DNA from 2 places in the Microbispora sp. NBRC 16548 genome. Region 1 is predicted to be linked to the other one. Evidence: predicted binding sites of a transcription regulator. Region 1 holds the regulator's gene; the other holds the start of a gene.
What was found. Region 1 encodes LexA, which represses DNA repair genes until DNA is damaged. Its sites were predicted from a motif close to TCGAACANNTGTTCGA; they were not measured.
Positions count from the first base shown of each region.

Region 2: the regulator LexA is predicted to act here: its motif matches at 4,139-4,154, upstream of ruvC (crossover junction endodeoxyribonuclease RuvC).

Region 1 is NZ_BSSF01000001.1:114,477-122,154, reverse strand. It holds gene QSK36_RS00570 (vitamin B12-dependent ribonucleotide reductase) at 1-473, opposite strand, end outside; gene nrdR (transcriptional regulator NrdR) at 593-1,057, opposite strand; gene lexA (transcriptional repressor LexA) at 1,490-2,206, shown strand; gene QSK36_RS00555 (cellulase family glycosylhydrolase) at 2,300-3,982, opposite strand; gene QSK36_RS00550 (S41 family peptidase) at 4,198-7,347, opposite strand; gene leuS (leucine--tRNA ligase) at 7,429-7,678, opposite strand, start outside.
Region 2 is NZ_BSSF01000012.1:56,018-63,695, forward strand. It holds gene secD (protein translocase subunit SecD) at 1-953, opposite strand, end outside; gene yajC (preprotein translocase subunit YajC) at 1,043-1,399, opposite strand; gene ruvB (Holliday junction branch migration DNA helicase RuvB) at 1,663-2,712, opposite strand; gene ruvA (Holliday junction branch migration protein RuvA) at 2,827-3,447, opposite strand; gene ruvC (crossover junction endodeoxyribonuclease RuvC) at 3,444-4,082, opposite strand; gene QSK36_RS29785 (GNAT family N-acetyltransferase) at 4,193-5,380, opposite strand; gene QSK36_RS29790 (YebC/PmpR family DNA-binding transcriptional regulator) at 5,498-6,250, opposite strand; gene pdxT (pyridoxal 5'-phosphate synthase glutaminase subunit PdxT) at 6,254-6,844, opposite strand; gene QSK36_RS29800 (MarR family winged helix-turn-helix transcriptional regulator) at 6,925-7,350, opposite strand; gene QSK36_RS29805 (alkaline phosphatase D family protein) at 7,447-7,678, opposite strand, start outside.

The DNA of each region.
Region 1 (7,678 bases):
ACCTGCTGGGGCGAGCGGGTGCCGACGTTGAACCACACCGGGGAGTTGAAGCTGAAGGTCTGGTGGATCAGCGCGTGCTTGAGCTCGTGGTCGAAGATCTCCGCGTCCTCCTCGGAGGCGAAGTAGCCGTTCTCGACGCCGGTCCTGGTGTAGACGCCCACGACCCGGTCGACGAGCTGCTTGAGGCTCGACTCGCGCTGCGGGGTGCCCACCGCCCCCCGGAAGTACTTGGTGGTGACGATGTTGGCCGCGTTGACCGACCAGAAGTCGGGGAACTCCACGCCGTGCTGCTCGAAGTTGACCGAGCCGTCCCGCCAGTTCGTCATCACGACGTCGCGCCGCTCCCAGCGGACCTCGTCGTACGGGTGGACACCGGGGGTGGTGAAGATGCGCTTCATCTTCAGGCCCTTGCGCGGGCGCTTGCCCGGCCGGCCCCCCGCACCCGACACGGTGCCGCTCACGGTCTCCGTCATGACTTCCCCCTCCCAGGGCCCGATGGAGCCCCTTCTCCGACCACGCTCGTTATAACCACATCGTCGCGCCGCGCCGTCGCGCGCCGCCGCCCGCCTCGTCCCGGTCCCCCGGAAGGCGCCTACTCCTCGCCCACCGTGCTGTGGGCCGCGCGGAGCCGCTCGATCTCCGCCTCGAAGTCCGCCAGCGTCTCGAAGCTGCGGTAGACCGACGCGAAGCGCAGGTAGGCCACCTCGTCGAGGTCGCGGAGCGGGCCCAGGATGGCCAGGCCCACCTCGTGCGAGGCGATCTCGGCCGCGCCGGTGCCCCGGATGCTCTCCTCGACGCGCTGCCCGAGCTGGGCGAGGGAGTCCTCGCCGACCGGGCGTCCCTGGCAGGCCCGCCGCACGCCGGCGATGACCTTCTCCCGGGAGAACGGCTCGGTGACCCCGCTGCGCTTGCTCACCATCAGCAGTACGGTCTCCTGCGTGGTGAACCTGCGCCCGCACTCGGGGCAGGTGCGCCGGCGGCGGATCGCCGCCCCGTCCTCGGCCGCACGGCTGTCCACGACCCGGGTGTCCGGGTGGCGACAGAACGGACAGTGCACTTCATCGCCTCCCAGAACGCACATCCCGGAACACAAGGTGTGGTGAACTTACACCGATGTGACTACTAGATGTTGTGGTCCAACCGTAGGAGCGCCCGACCTTGAACGCAAGTCGAACCGGCCCCGAGTGAGGAAGTGCCTGCTCGGCGCGCGTGTCGCGCCTCCAGTCACGGCCGCATCGACAGCCCCGCCCGTCGCGGAATAGGCCCTTTACGCGCCTTTCCCTGCTGATTTCCGTACGGCTTCTGACCTGGGCGTACTACAGCCAGAGAAGATCGGGTAAATCGAACACGGGATCGATCGAACTCCCGTACGATGAGACGGACGGCGAGATCGGCGATTTCGCTGGATATCGAACAATTGTTTGACGGTGATCTTGAATCGCGGTACGGTCGCTCTGTGCGACATGAGGAACACGGATTGAGAGGTGGCATCGTGAGTGACCGAAGTGAGCAAGCGGATGGCGTCAGCGACCTCGCGGTTCGCAGGCGCGACTCGCTTGGCCTCACCCCCAGGCAGCGGAAGATCCTCGAGGTGATCCGCGACTCGGTCCAGCAGCGCGGCTATCCGCCCTCCATGCGGGAGATCGGGGAAGCGGTCCAGCTGACCAGCACCTCCAGCGTGTCGCACCAGCTCACGGCGCTCCAGCGTAAGGGCTACCTCCGGCGTGATCCGCATCGGCCCCGGGCCCTGGAGGTCCGGCTGCCGGGCGAGCCGGTGCTGTGGGTGGACCCGGACGCCACCTCCGAGGAGGAGGCCGGATTCAACCGGCCCACCGCAGCCTACGTGCCGCTGGTCGGCCGCATCGCGGCCGGTGGTCCCATCCTCGCCGAGCAGAGCATCGAGGACGTGTTCGCGCTGCCCAAGCAGCTCGTGGGCGAGGGCACGCTGTTCCTGCTCCAGGTCTCCGGCGACTCGATGATCGAGGCCGCCATCGCCGACGGCGACTGGGTCGTGGTGCGGCAGCAGCCGGTCGCCGACAACGGCGACATCGTGGCCGCCATGATCGACGGCGAGGCCACCGTGAAGACGTTCAAGCGCAAGGACGGGCACGTGTGGCTGGTGCCGCACAACCCCAACTACGAGCCGATCCCCGGTGACGAGGCCACCGTGCTCGGCAAGGTCACGGCCGTCCTGCGCAAGCTGTAGCAGCAGCGGCTCGCCGGTTCCGGACGCCGCACAGGGACAAGCCCGGCGCTCACGAGAGCGCCGGGCTTGTGCTGTGCCGTGTTCGGTCCGCCGTCAGGAGGCGGTGCAGCTCACCGGCGAAGGAACGCCGTTGGTGCCCGACCAGCTGCCGTTGAAGCCGAAGGTGGTCGAGGCCCCGGCACCCAGCGCGCCGTTGTAGGACAGGTTCGTCACCGTGACGTTCGACCCGCTCGCGCTGAGCGTGCCGTTCCAGAGCTGGCTGATGCTCTGGCCGTTCGGGAAGGCCCACTTCACGGTCCAGGCCGAGATGGCCGAGGAACCCGCCTTGACCGTGACCTCACCCTGGAAGCCGCCGGAGTACTGGTTGACGACCTTGTACGTGGCCGTGCAGGTCTTCCCGCCCGGCGACGAGGGAGACGCGGACGGAGACACCGACGGGGACGCCGACGGCGAGGCCGACGGAGAAGCCGACGGAGAAGCCGACGGAGAGGCCGACGGAGAGGCCGACGGCGACACGCTCGGCGAGGCCGAGGGCGACACCGGCGGCGTCGGGTTGCCGCCACCGGTCGGCGGGATCAGGTAGGGCGAGATGATGCTCTGCTTGGCCTGGTCGACCGTCGCCCAGTCGTCCTTCAGGATGCCGCCCGTGTCACCCGAGTTGGGGTTCCACGACCAGTAGGTGAACGACATGCCGTTCACCCCGCTGCCCATGTACTTCATGAGCTCCTGGAGCCAGATCTTGTCGATGTTGCTGGCGAGCGTGGTGCCGAACTCGCCCACCATGATCGGCGCGATGTTCTGCTTGTACAGGTAGCCGAAGTACTTGTCCCAGATGGCCGGCATGTTCGCCGGGTACGACGGGTCGTCGAACCACGCCTGGTGGTAGACCGACGTGGCGTACTCGTGGGGCGAGTAGACGAGCCGGTTGGCCACGTTCAGCCGCACCGGGTACTGGCCCGCCTTGGTGAGGTTGCCGCCCCACCAGCCGCAGTCCTCGTCGTTGCTGGTGTCGTTGTCCCAGACGTTGGACAGGCCGCCGCTCGGGCAGCTCACGCCCTCCACGAAGATCAGCCAGTTGGGCTGCACGGACAGGATGGCGTTGCCCGCGCGCTCGGCCGCCAGGCGCCAGTCGCGCGACTCGTCGCCGCAGCCCCAGCAGGAGCCGGTCGCGTTCGGGTTGGTGCCGTCGGCGTGCGGCTCGTTGTGCAGGTCGGCCCCGATGACGGTGGTGTTGCCGGCGTAGTGCTGGGCCAGCGACTTCCAGTCGCTGATCCAGGTGGACTCGGGGACGCCCGAGGTGTACCACAGCGCAGTCTGGCCCGCGCTGGTCGGCCGGTGCCGGTCGAGGATGATCCGCATGCCCTTCTGGCCCGCGTAGTCCACGACCTTGTCGAGGATCTGCAGCGGGGACAGGCCGATCAGGTCGGGGTTGGAGTAGGTGTTGACGCTCGTCGCCTGCGCGCCCGGCTTCAGGGCGTCGTCCGAGAACGGCACCCGGATGGTGTTGTAGCCGAGGCTCGCCATGAGGTCGAGCTGGCTCTTCCACGGGTTGTTCGCCCACAACCCGTGGAAGGTCTTGTTGTCGGTCTCCATGCCGAACCAGTTGATGCCGGTCAGCCGGACCGTGGCGCCGGTGCTGTCGACGATCTTGTTCCCGCTGGTGTGCAGGTAGCCGGTGCCCGTGCCGGCGGCGTTCGCCGGCGACCCGGTGACGACGAGAACGGTCGCCGCCATCGCGGCGGCCGTCGCCAGCCCGCCGAGAATTCGTCTGTACAAGACGTGCCTCCCACGCGGGGCGCACGCCGACGCCGAGCCATACGGTCAGGCGCGCACCCCAGACCACCGCCGGAGCGGTGGTGGTCGCGGCATGCCCTGACCGCACGCCTACATCGATATGACTAGTTTGTGGCTCGGGCGTAATTTTGTCCGGAAGGCCAGCCGATCGTCAACGTCCCGTCACGGCACGATGCCGACGAGCTTCGGCACCGGGATCACCGCAGCGGCGGCAACTCCGGCGGGGTGGCCGGATGCCTCTCCTGCAGCGCCGCCAGGGCCAGCTCCACCGCCCGCGCCAGCTGCGGATCCCGCCCGGCGACCAGGTCCTGCGGCGTCACGACGACCTCGACGTCCGGGTCGACGCCGTGGTTCTCGACGCCCCACCCCTCGCCTTCGAGCCAGAACGAGTACCGCGGCTGCGTGACGACGGTCCCGTCCACGAGCGAGTAGCGCGAGTCGATGCCGATCACGCCACCCCAGGTCCTCGTGCCCACGAGCGGTCCGATGCCGCGGTTCTTGATCCCGGCACTGACGATGTCCCCGTCCGACCCGGCGAACTCGTCGGTGACCGCCACGATCGGCCCGCGGGGGGAGTCCTCCGGGTATCGCGCCGGCTCGTACCCCCGGGCCAGCGACCACCCGGTCACCCGCCGCTGCAGCTTCTCCAGCACCAGCTCGGAGACATGCCCGCCGCCGTTGTCCCGGATGTCCACGATGAGCCCGTCGAAGTCCATCTCGGCACGCAGATCCCGGTGGAACTGCGCCCACCCGCTGGACATCATGTCGGGCACGTGCAGGTAGCCGAGCCGCCCGTCCGACGCCTCCCGCACGAACGCCCGCCGTCCCACCACCCAGTCGTGGTACCGCAGCCGCGTCTCGTCCGCGACGGGCGTGACGACGACCCGGCGGGTCTCGCCGCCGGAACCGGGCTGGACGGTCAGCTCCACAGGCCGCCCCGCCGTACCGGACAGCAGTGCCAGCGGCCCGCGGACCGGATCGACCGGGCGCCCGCTCACGGCGACGATCGCATCGCCCTCCCGGACGGCGACGCCGGGCGCGAGCAGCGGCGAGCGGGCCTCGTGGTCGGAGGACTCCCCGGGCAGGATGCGGCCGATCCGCCACACCCCGTTCCCGTCCCGGGCGAGGTCGGCGCCGAGCAGGCCCTGGCGGCGCCGGGGATCGCGGCCGGCACCGCTCGGCCGCGCGTACGCGTGGGAGGTGGCCAGCTCGCCCTGGACCTCCCAGAGCAGGTCGATCAGCTCGGAGTAGGCGCCGATCCGCTCCACGAGGAGTGCGTAGCGGTCGAGCGTGGCCGGCCAGTCCACGCCGTTCATGTCCGCTCGCCAGAAGTGGTCCCGCATGAGCCGCCCGGCCTCGTTGTAGGCCTGCCGCCACTCGGCGACCGGGTCGACGGTCACGGCCACGCGGTCCAGGTCGATCGTGACGACCTCGTCGTCCTCTCCGGTCGCGCGGGTCTGCAGGCCGTTGCCGCCGCTGGTCACCAGGCGCGTGCCGTCGCCGCTGACCTCGAAGGCCGCGAACTCCCTGCCCAGCTCGCTGACCTTGCGCTTGACCAGGTCATAGCGTTCGAGGACCGGCTCGCCGGGCTCGGTGCCGTCGCCGATCTCACCGGTGAGCGGATGGCGCAGCCACAGCAGGCCGCCCTTGGCGGCACGCAGGTTGGAGTAGGTGCCCGCGGGCACCGGTACGGGCACGATCCGCGCCGCCAGCCCGTCGGCATCCACCTCGGTCGCACGCGGAGGGTCGGGCTTGCCGTCGTCCGTGGCGTCCTCATCGGTGTCGTCCTCCCCGCCGAAGCCGCGGCCCGCCAGTGAGGGATCGAACGGCGAGGGCGTCGTGGCCTTGAGCGGCACCAGGTAGGGCCGGCAACTGGTCGGGAAGGACAGGTCGAAGACGTGACTGTCGTAGACCGGGTTGAACGTGCGGTCCGACAGGAAGGCCAGGTACTTACCGTCCATGGTGAACGACGGGCTGTAGTCGTTGAAGCGCGGCGGGGTGACCTCGATCGCGGTGCTGCCGTCCACGCGGGCCAGCTTGAGGTGGCAGCGCCAGGGCTGATAGGCATGCGCCCACGCGAGCCAGGCCGAGTCCGGCGAGAACGTCAGGTGATGCACGTCGCCGTGGGTGGTGCGGTCCACCTCGCGGATGTTCCCGGAGTCGAGATCGACCACCAGCAACCGCCCGTCGTGGGTGGCGACCGCGGCGTGTTTGCCGTCCGGCGCGGCGGCCAGGTCGAGCACCCGGCCGAGCCGGCCGGCGGCCAGCGTGCTGATCTCACCCCCGGGCGTGCCGATCTCCAGCCCGTCCTCGCCGGAGGCGTCCGACACCCAGACGGCCCGGCCGGCGTCGTCAAGAGGCCGCGGCAGCCGTACCCGGACGCCGGGCTCGCTGCGCAGCGCGCCGGCGGGGCCGTCGCGGTGGGGCAGCCAGTGGGCGGTGCCGCGGATCTCGACCACACTGGCCCGCCCGATGCGGTCCGGCGCGAAGCCGCCGACGTCGTTCGGCGCCGGGTGCTTGGCCCTGGCCGGGCGCGGCCCGCTCAGGGTGACGTCCAGCTTGTACGGCTCGGCGTCCAGGCTCTCCAGCAGCCACAGGTCGCCGCCGAGGCTGTAGACGACGCGGGAGCCGTCCGATGCGGCATGCCGCGCGTAGAAGCCGCGGTGCGTGGTGTGCTGCCGCAGGTCAGAGCCGTCGGGCAGGCAGGAGTAGAGGTTGCCGTCGCCGTCGGTGTCGGCGAGGAAGGCCAGGCGCTCCCCCACCCACATGACCGACCAGTGCTGCGCGGGGTTGTCGGCGAACAGGCGGGTGAACTCGCCGTCGCCCGTGGCGTCCACCCAGATCTTGGCCGCGGTGCCGCCCCGGTAACGCTTCCACTGCGACGGCTCGCGCCACACCGCCGAGACGGTCGCCACCCTGCGGCCGCTGACCGCGGCCTCGCCGACCCTGCCGTACGGCAGAGCCGTCGCCGGGCCGCCGTCCAGCGGAACCGCGTAGGCCCACTGCAGGGACCGTGAGCCGTGGCCCGCGGCGGTGACGGCCAGCACGTTCCCGTCCTCGGTCCAGCCGCGCACGCCCGTCATGCCGTTGCCCCAGTGCGTGAGCCGCTCGCCCTCGGCGCCGTCCAGATCGGCGGCGAACACCTCGGGATCACCCTCGCGGGTGCTCGTCCACGCGACGCGCGTGCCGTCGGAGGAGAACCGGGGGTGGGAGACCGGCACCCGGTCGGCCGTGAACCGCCACGCCCTGCCGCCGCTCGTGGGCGCCAGCCAGACGTCGTCATCCGCCACGAAGGCGAGGAGGTCACCGTTCAGGTGGGGGAATCTCAGGTACGCACCATTCGCCACACCCGCACCCTATGCCGGGTGGCGGCGGCTCCGCCGTACCGGACAGGTTCGTTCACGGTACGGCGGAGCCGGGGTCACCCGCTACGGGACGATGTTGACGAGCTTCGGCGCCCGCACGATCACCTTGCGCGGCTCGCCGTCCAGGTAGGGCCGGACCTTGTCCGACGCCAGGGCCAGGGCCTGCAGGTCCGCCTCGGAGATGTCCGGGGAGACCTCCAGCCGGTCGCGGACCTTGCCCGCCACCTGCACCACGGCCGTGACCGACTCCTGGACCAGCAGCGCCGGGTCCGCCTCGGGCCAGCCGGCCTTGGCGACCGACGGCGCGTGCCCG
Region 2 (7,678 bases), on a different contig from region 1:
GCCGGCAGGCTCGTGATGCGCCGGGTGATGTCGGCGAACTGCGTGGCGCCCTTGGACTTGAAGTCGACCTGGACGATCCACTCACCGGTGGTGGGGTCGGTGCCCGACTGCGCGCCGCTGATCTCGGTGCCCTGCACCGCGGCCTTGTCCAGGATGTACCGCGCCGAGCCGTCGTCGCTGCAGGCGACGATCTGCTTGTTCGGGTCGTCGACGGCGCCCTGGCCGCGGTTCTTCGCGGTGCAGTCGATCGTGCGGAACTCGGCGAGCAGCGCCGGGTCGATGCCGCTGGTGTCCTGACCGGCCAGTGGGTCGCCCGTGTCCTGCGGAGCGGCCGTCGGCGTGGGGCTGGGAGCCGCCGCCGAGGGCGAGGCCTTGGCCCGGTTCGCCCGGGCGGTCCCTGCGCCGGCCCTGCGGTGCGTCGTGGCCCTCGCCGAGGTGCTCGGGTCCGGCGACGGCGCGGTCAGCGCCTTCGACAGGGCACGGCCCGCCGGGGTCGCGTTGCCGTTCGGGGCCCCGCTCTCCCTGGCCGGCGTGGACGCCTTCGAAGTGGTCGCGGGCGTCGCCGCGGCCGAACCGCTGGGCGTGGGAGCCGCGGTGGGCACCTGAGCCGGCTGGTTCGTCGCGGCTGCCACCGCGAGCACCTGCCGCATACGCAGTTCGGCGGTGGTCGACACCAGCCGGAGCGCCTCGTCACGGCCCGCGCCCGGGATCTGGATCACGATGTTGTCGTTCGACTTCGCGACCTGGGCGTCGGAGATGCCGGTGCCGTTGACGCGCTGCCGGATGATCGTCACGGCTCGGTCGAGGCTCTCCTGCGACGGCGTCTTCCCGTTCGCCATGACCGGCGTGAGCGTCACGGTGGTGCCGCCCGCGAGGTCGAGACCGAACTTGGGGACGAACGCCTTCTGGAGGGCGACCGTCGCGCCCATGACGAGGATGAGCGCAAGGAGCAACAGGAGTGTGCGTCCAGGCTTGCTCTGGCTACTGGTCGGTGGGGCCACTGGAGGTCAGTTCTTTCGTCGAAAGGTTGTGATCAGCCTACTTAGGACTGCTTGGTGCTCGTATCGTCACCGTTCCCCGTGTCGGAACCGTCCGTCACGGTCTCCTCGGCCTCCTCGTCCGTCACCTCGTCCACGGGAGTGAGCACCCTGCCGATCGCCGCCTTCGCCCAGCGGGTCTCGACGCCGGGGGCCACCTCCAGCACGACGTCGTCGTCCTGGAGTGCGACGACCGTCGCGAACAGGCCTGTCGTGGTCATGACCCGGACGCCCGGGGTGAGGGAGTTCTGCATCTGGACCTGCTCCTGCTGCCGCTTGCGCTGGGGGCGGATCAGGAGGAAGTAGAAAACCACTACCAGCAAGATCAGTGGCAGGAACGTCCCAAGCGGGTTGTTACCCACGGGGGCCACCCTTCCGTAACGTGATGAACCGGCCTGACGCCGGAGGTCTTGTGCGCTTCACACGCGGGCCACCGCGACTTCTCGCGTGTGCGGCCAGTCAAGCCACGCAGTGTATTCGAGCCCGCAGAAGCCCGGCAACGAACCCACGGCTCGACGGGCAGGAAAGTTCCCGTTTCATGGGCTTCGCAATCGGTCTGTTACCTCTTTGCCCCGGTTTCCGCTTCCAGCCGCCGCGGGGGCGCAAAGCGTGGCGGGAGGGGCGCTCAGGCGTCGTCGAAGAGCGTGGGCACCGCCACGGAGCCGACGGCGTCAGGAGGCGGAGTCAGGCCGAGGTGCGCCCAGGCGGTGGCGGTGGCGACGCGGCCCCTCGGGGTGCGGGCCAGCAGCCCCTGCCGCACCAGGAAGGGCTCGGCCACGACCTCGACGGTCTCCGGCTCCTCCCCCACGGCCACCGCGAGCGTCGACAGGCCCACCGGGCCGCCGCCGAACTTGCGCAGCAGCGCGTCGAGCACGGCCCGGTCGAGCCGGTCCAGCCCCTCGGCGTCCACCTCGTAGAGGTTGAGCGCCGCCGCCGCGACCTCCCGGGTGATCACGCCTTCCGCGCGGACCTCGGCGAAGTCGCGCACCCGCCGGAGCAGGCGGTTGGCGATGCGGGGCGTGCCGCGCGAGCGGCGGGCGATCTCGAGGGCGCCCTCGTCCGGCAGCTCCACCGACAGCAGCCGCGCCGAGCGCCGCAGCACCTGCTCCAGCTCGGCCACCTCGTAGAAGTCCATGTGGGCGGTGAAGCCGAACCTGTCGCGCAGCGGCGCGGGCAGCAGTCCCGCCCGGGTGGTGGCCCCGACCAGCGTGAACGGGGCGATGTCGAGGGGGATCGAGGTGGCGCCGGGACCCTTGCCGACGACGATGTCCACCCGGAAGTCCTCCATGGCGAGGTAGAGCATCTCCTCCGCCGGGCGGGCCATGCGGTGGATCTCGTCGATGAACAGGACCTCGCCCTCGGTCAGCGTGGACAGGATCGCGGCGAGGTCGCCCGCGCGCTCCAGCGCCGGGCCCGAGGTCATCCGCAGCGGCGCGCCGAGCTCGGAGGCGATGATCATGGCGAGCGTCGTCTTGCCGAGCCCGGGGCCGCCGCTCATCAGGACGTGGTCGGGCGGGCGGTTGCGGCGCAGGGCGCTCTCCAGCACCAGCGACAACTGCTCGCGCACCCGGCCCTGTCCGATGAACTCGTCCAGGCGCCGGGGGCGCAGCGCGGCCTCGATCGCCCGCTCGTCGCCCTCCGGTTCCGGCGACACGAGATCCCGCTCGAAGCTCACTCGACACCATCCGCTCGACCCGCCGGGATCCGTCCGCTTCCCGGTGAAACTTTCATCGAACCATCAGCCCGCCACGCGCCCCGCACGGCGCGCGAGGCGCGGCCCTTCACGAGGTCACCGCACGCTCAGCGCGCGCAGGGCGGACTTGAGCAGCGCGGCCACCCGCGGGGTGCGGCCGGCGGCGACCTCCGCCTCGGCCTCCGCGCTGACCGCCGCGACCGCCTCGTCGGCGTCCCTGGACGAGTAGCCGAGCCCGACCAGTCCCGCGTGGACCTGGTCGCGCCAGACGGGCGCCGCCGCCGCGCCGTTGATCGCGGCGTCGACGGCCGCCGCCGGGGTGCCGAGCTTGTCCTTGAGTTCGAGCACGATGCGCTGCGCGCCCTTCTGGCCGATGCCGGGCACCATCGTCAGGGCCTTGATGTCGGCGCTCGCCACCGCGACCCGCAGCGCGTTGGGCGCGTGGACCGCGAGCATGGCCAGGGCCAGGCGCGGCCCGACCCCGCTGGCCGTCTGCAGCAGTTCGAAGACCGTGCGCTCGTCGTCGGAGGCGAAGCCGTACAACGTGAGCGATTCCTCGCGGACGACGAGCGAGGTCGACAGCCGGGCGGGTTCGCCGACGCGCAGTCCGGCCAGGGTGCCCGGGGTGCAGTGGACGAGCATCCCGACGCCGCCCACCTCGACCACGGCGCTGTCGGCTCCGATCGCCGCCACCTGCCCCGCAACGGATGCGATCACCGCGTGCTCCCTCCCCGGTCCGGACGCCCGGCCGCGACTTCGCCGGGCCTCCCAGTCCTACCAGAGCCCCCAGAGCCCCCAGTGCCAGCAGTGCCAGCAGTGCCGGCAGCGCCCGCACCCCCGGAACGGGCCCGGGCCAGGGCGTCGGCCAGGCGGTTTTGCACGCCGCCGCGCCAGACGTGGCAGATGGCCAGGGCGAGCGCGTCGGCCGCGTCCGCGGGCTTGGGCATGGCGTCGAGTCGCAGCAGCCGGGTGACCATCGTGCCGACCTGCTTCTTGTCGGCGTTGCCGTTGCCCGTGATGGCGGCCTTGACCTCGCTGGGCGTGTGCAGCGCGACCGGCAGCCCCCGCCGGGCCGCGCAGACGATCGCGACGGCCGACGCCTGGGCCGTCCCCATGACCGTACGGACGTTGTGCTGGGCGAAGACCCGCTCGACGGCGACCGCGTCGGGCCTGATCTCGTCGAGCCAGCGCTCGATCTCCGCCTCGATGACGACCAGCCGGGACCCGATGTCGTCGTCGGCCGGGGTGCGGACCACCCCGACCGACAGCAGGCTCAGCGGCGCGCCGGGACGGCCCTCCACGGCGCCGAGACCGCATCGCGTCAGCCCCGGGTCCACGCCCATCACCCGCAGTTGGGGCAACCGCACCGGCACGCCTCCCTGATCCCGGCGGCGCGGCCGCCGCTGCGCCGAACATCTGTTCGGTCGGTCATGCTATCGCGATCAGCGGCCGCGCGGGCGCGTCAGAAGTAGTCGATCATGTACGCGGCGCAGCCGAACGCGGCGTCCAGTGCGTCGTCGGCGTCGGGAGAGCCGCCGCTCAGCAGGCCGGCGCGGCGGAGCGTGGCCGTGGGCACGCCGGCGAACAGCGCGGACATCCCGCCGATCGTGAGCCGCGTCGCGTCCTCGTGTGCCCCCTCACCACGCGCCGCGTCGGGCCGCGTCACGGAGCCGGCGCCGCCGTCCACCCGCAGCACCCACGTGCCCGCGTTGCCCGGGCGCCGGGAGTCGGTCACCTCGACGGGGGTCTCGACGCGGACCCCTGCGGGGAAGCCGCGCCCCTCGACCGCGGCGGGCAGGTCGATCAGCCGGAACATCCACCGGGTCTGGGTGACCTCGTCCTTCGACCGCTCCCGCAGCATCCAGAGCACCGGGTCGGCGGGGTCGACGCAGGCGGTCACCGACTTCGCGACGGTCGAGGCGCTGCCGACCATCGACCACAGGGCCCTGGCCGTCGCCTCCGACCCCGCCAGCAGGTTGTCGACCTCGATGTCCCCGTCGCTCCACCGGTAGACGACGAACCCGTCCTCGGCCAGGTAGCAGAAGTCGTCGTCGTCCTCCAGCCACAGCCGCCAGGTCCGCTCGTCGAAGCACAGCGGCCCGCTCGCGCGGGTGGCGGCGTGCACCCTGCCGATCAGAGCCACGAGCTCGGCCGCGTCGGCGGGGCCCATGCGGCGCAGCTTGACCGCGCCGGCCGGGCCGCCGGGGCCGCCCAGCCTACGCAGCGCCTCGGCGGGCACGGTGATCCGCTGGAGCACGCCGGCGTGCTCGTAGCCCGCGCTCCTGTACACCGGCGTGGTGGCCGGGTAGAGCGCGGAGACCGCGTGGCCGAGCTCCGCGCAGCGCTCGATGGCCGCGTGCGTGAGCGCCCGGCCCACACCCCTGCCGCGGTCCTCAGGCGACACCGTCACACCCGCCACGCCGCCCATGGACAGGGGACGGCCGTGCCACCACTGGACGTACGGGTTGATCCTGGCCGTGCCGACGAGGCGGGGGCCGTCGAAGGCGCCCAGGTAACGGCCCTCGGGCAGCATCGGGGAGACGAGCTTGCGCCAGGTCTCGGCGCCGCCGCCGGACAACGGGCCGAAGGCGCGCCTGCGGTTGTCGAGGACGGCGTCCAGGTCGTCGCTCGTGAGATGACGGATTTCCACAACCGGCCAAGCTATGCGGGCCCCGGCGGCCTCTGCCACCGGTTTTCCGCCCCCTCGCGGATCTGGGGCCGAGGCTCTCCGCCGATCCGGGGCCAGGGCCCGTGCCCGCCTCCGGCGTCAGGCCTCGACCTTCTCCATGACCTCGTCGCTCACGTCGAAGTTCGCCCAGACGTTCTGGACGTCGTCGCTGTCCTCGAGCGCGTCGATGAGCTTGAAGATCTTGCGCGCGCCGTCCTCGTCCAGCGGGACGTTGAGCGTCGGGACGAAGCTCATCTCGGCCGACTCGTAGTCGATGCCCGCGTCCTGCAGCGCCTTGCGCACGGGGATGAGGTCGGAGGCCTCGGAGATCACCTCGAAGTTCTCACCGAGGTCGTTGACCTCCTCGGCCCCCGCCTCGAGGACGGCCATGAGCACGTCGTCCTCGGTCAGCGACCCCTTGGGGACGATCACGACGCCCTTGCGGTTGAACATGTACGACACCGAGCCGGGGTCGGCGAGCGAGCCGCCGTTGCGGGTCAGCGCCACGCGCACCTCGGACGCCGCGCGGTTGCGGTTGTCGGTGAGACACTCGATGAGGACCGCGACGCCGCCGGGGGCGTAGCCCTCGTACATGATCGTCTGCCAGTCGGCGCCGCCGGCCTCGAGGCCGCCGCCGCGCTTGCGGGCCCGCTCGATGTTGTCGATCGGGACCGAGTTCTTCCTGGCCTTGGTGATGGCGTCGAACAGCGTGGGGTTGCCGTCCGGGTCGGGCCCGCCGGTCCTGGCCGCGACCTCGATGTTCTTGATGAGCTTGGCGAAAAGCTTGCCGCGCTTGGAGTCCAGCGCCGCCTTCTTGTGCTTCGTCGTCGCCCATTTGGAGTGGCCGGACATCGCCTAGAGCTCCCTCACCATTTCGACAAAATACGAGTGCACTCGCGCGTCGCCGGTCAGCTCCGGATGGAAGGACGTCGCGAGCAACGGTCCCTGTCGGACCGCGACGATCCTATCCCCAGCTTCGGTGCGGCCCAGCACCTCCACGTCGGGCCCCACGGACTCGACCCAGGGCGCCCGGATGAAGACGGCCCTGATCGTCCCGCGCCCGGCGAAGTCGAGATCGGCCTCGAACGAGTCGACCTGGCGGCCGAAGGCGTTGCGCCGGACCACCATGTCGATGCCGCCGAGCGTCTCCTGGCCCTCGATGCCGCCCTCGATCCGGTCGGCCAGCATGATCATCCCGGCGCACGAGCCGTAGGCGGGCATGCCCTCCTTGATCCGCAGCCGCAGCGGTTCGAGCAGCTCGAAGATGGTGGCGAGCTTCCACATCGTGGTCGACTCCCCGCCCGGGACGACCAGCGCGTCCACTGCGGCGAGCTCCTCCTGCCTGCGCACCGGCGTGGCGGTCGCGCCCGACTCCTCCAGAGCGCGGATGTGCTCGCGCACGTCGCCCTGCAGGGCGAGCACGCCGATCTTGGGTGCGGACGTCACGGTTTCCCTTCCTGTGGTGACCCTGTTCAGGGTATGGCCACGGTCTTACGCGCCCAAAACGATAAATCAGACACCGGCGCTCAGACACGACCCAGCTTGGCCAGGGCGGGGAGGGCGCGGGCGATGGCCGTGCGCTCCTCCGGGGTCAGCGCGCCCAGCCGGCCGGACAGGTAGGCGATCCTGGCCTGCCGTACGGCCCGGAGGCGGTCGCGGCCCTCACCCGTCAGTTCGACGGTGCGCACCCGCGCGTCGGAGGCGTCGGTGCCCCGCGCGACGAGACCGGCCTCCTCCAGGCGGTTGACCTGCACGCTCATCGTCGGCAGCTGCACGCCGTGCTCCTCGGCCAGGTCGGTCATCCGGCACGCGCCGTCCTCGAGGGAGCCGAGCACGGAGTACTGCTGGGCGGTGACCGGCTGTCCCGCCGTCGTACGGCGCAGCAGCATCACGATGTGGCGCAGCTCGCGAGACAGGTTCTCGGCGAGCCGTCCGGTGTCGTCGGTCGTCATAGCAGGTCACCATAACGGTGGCCGGCCCGGCGCAGACGAAGCGGGCGGCGCCCCCGGAAGGGGGACGCCGCCCGCTCGGTGCACCTGCGCGCGCCGTCAGGGGCGCTCGGTCTCCTGCCGCACGGTCTCCTCCACCATGTCCTCGACCGTGATCTCCCGCCGCGCCGCGATCGAGGGGTCGAGCGGGCGCAGGTAGGTCTGCTGCACGCCGGGCACCCTGTCCTCGATCACGAACGTCGCCCTGGTGCGCACCTCGGAACCGGGGGCCGAGACGACGGGCACCACTTTGAAGTCGGCGGTCAGCGCGTCCTTGTCGATCTTCGTCAGG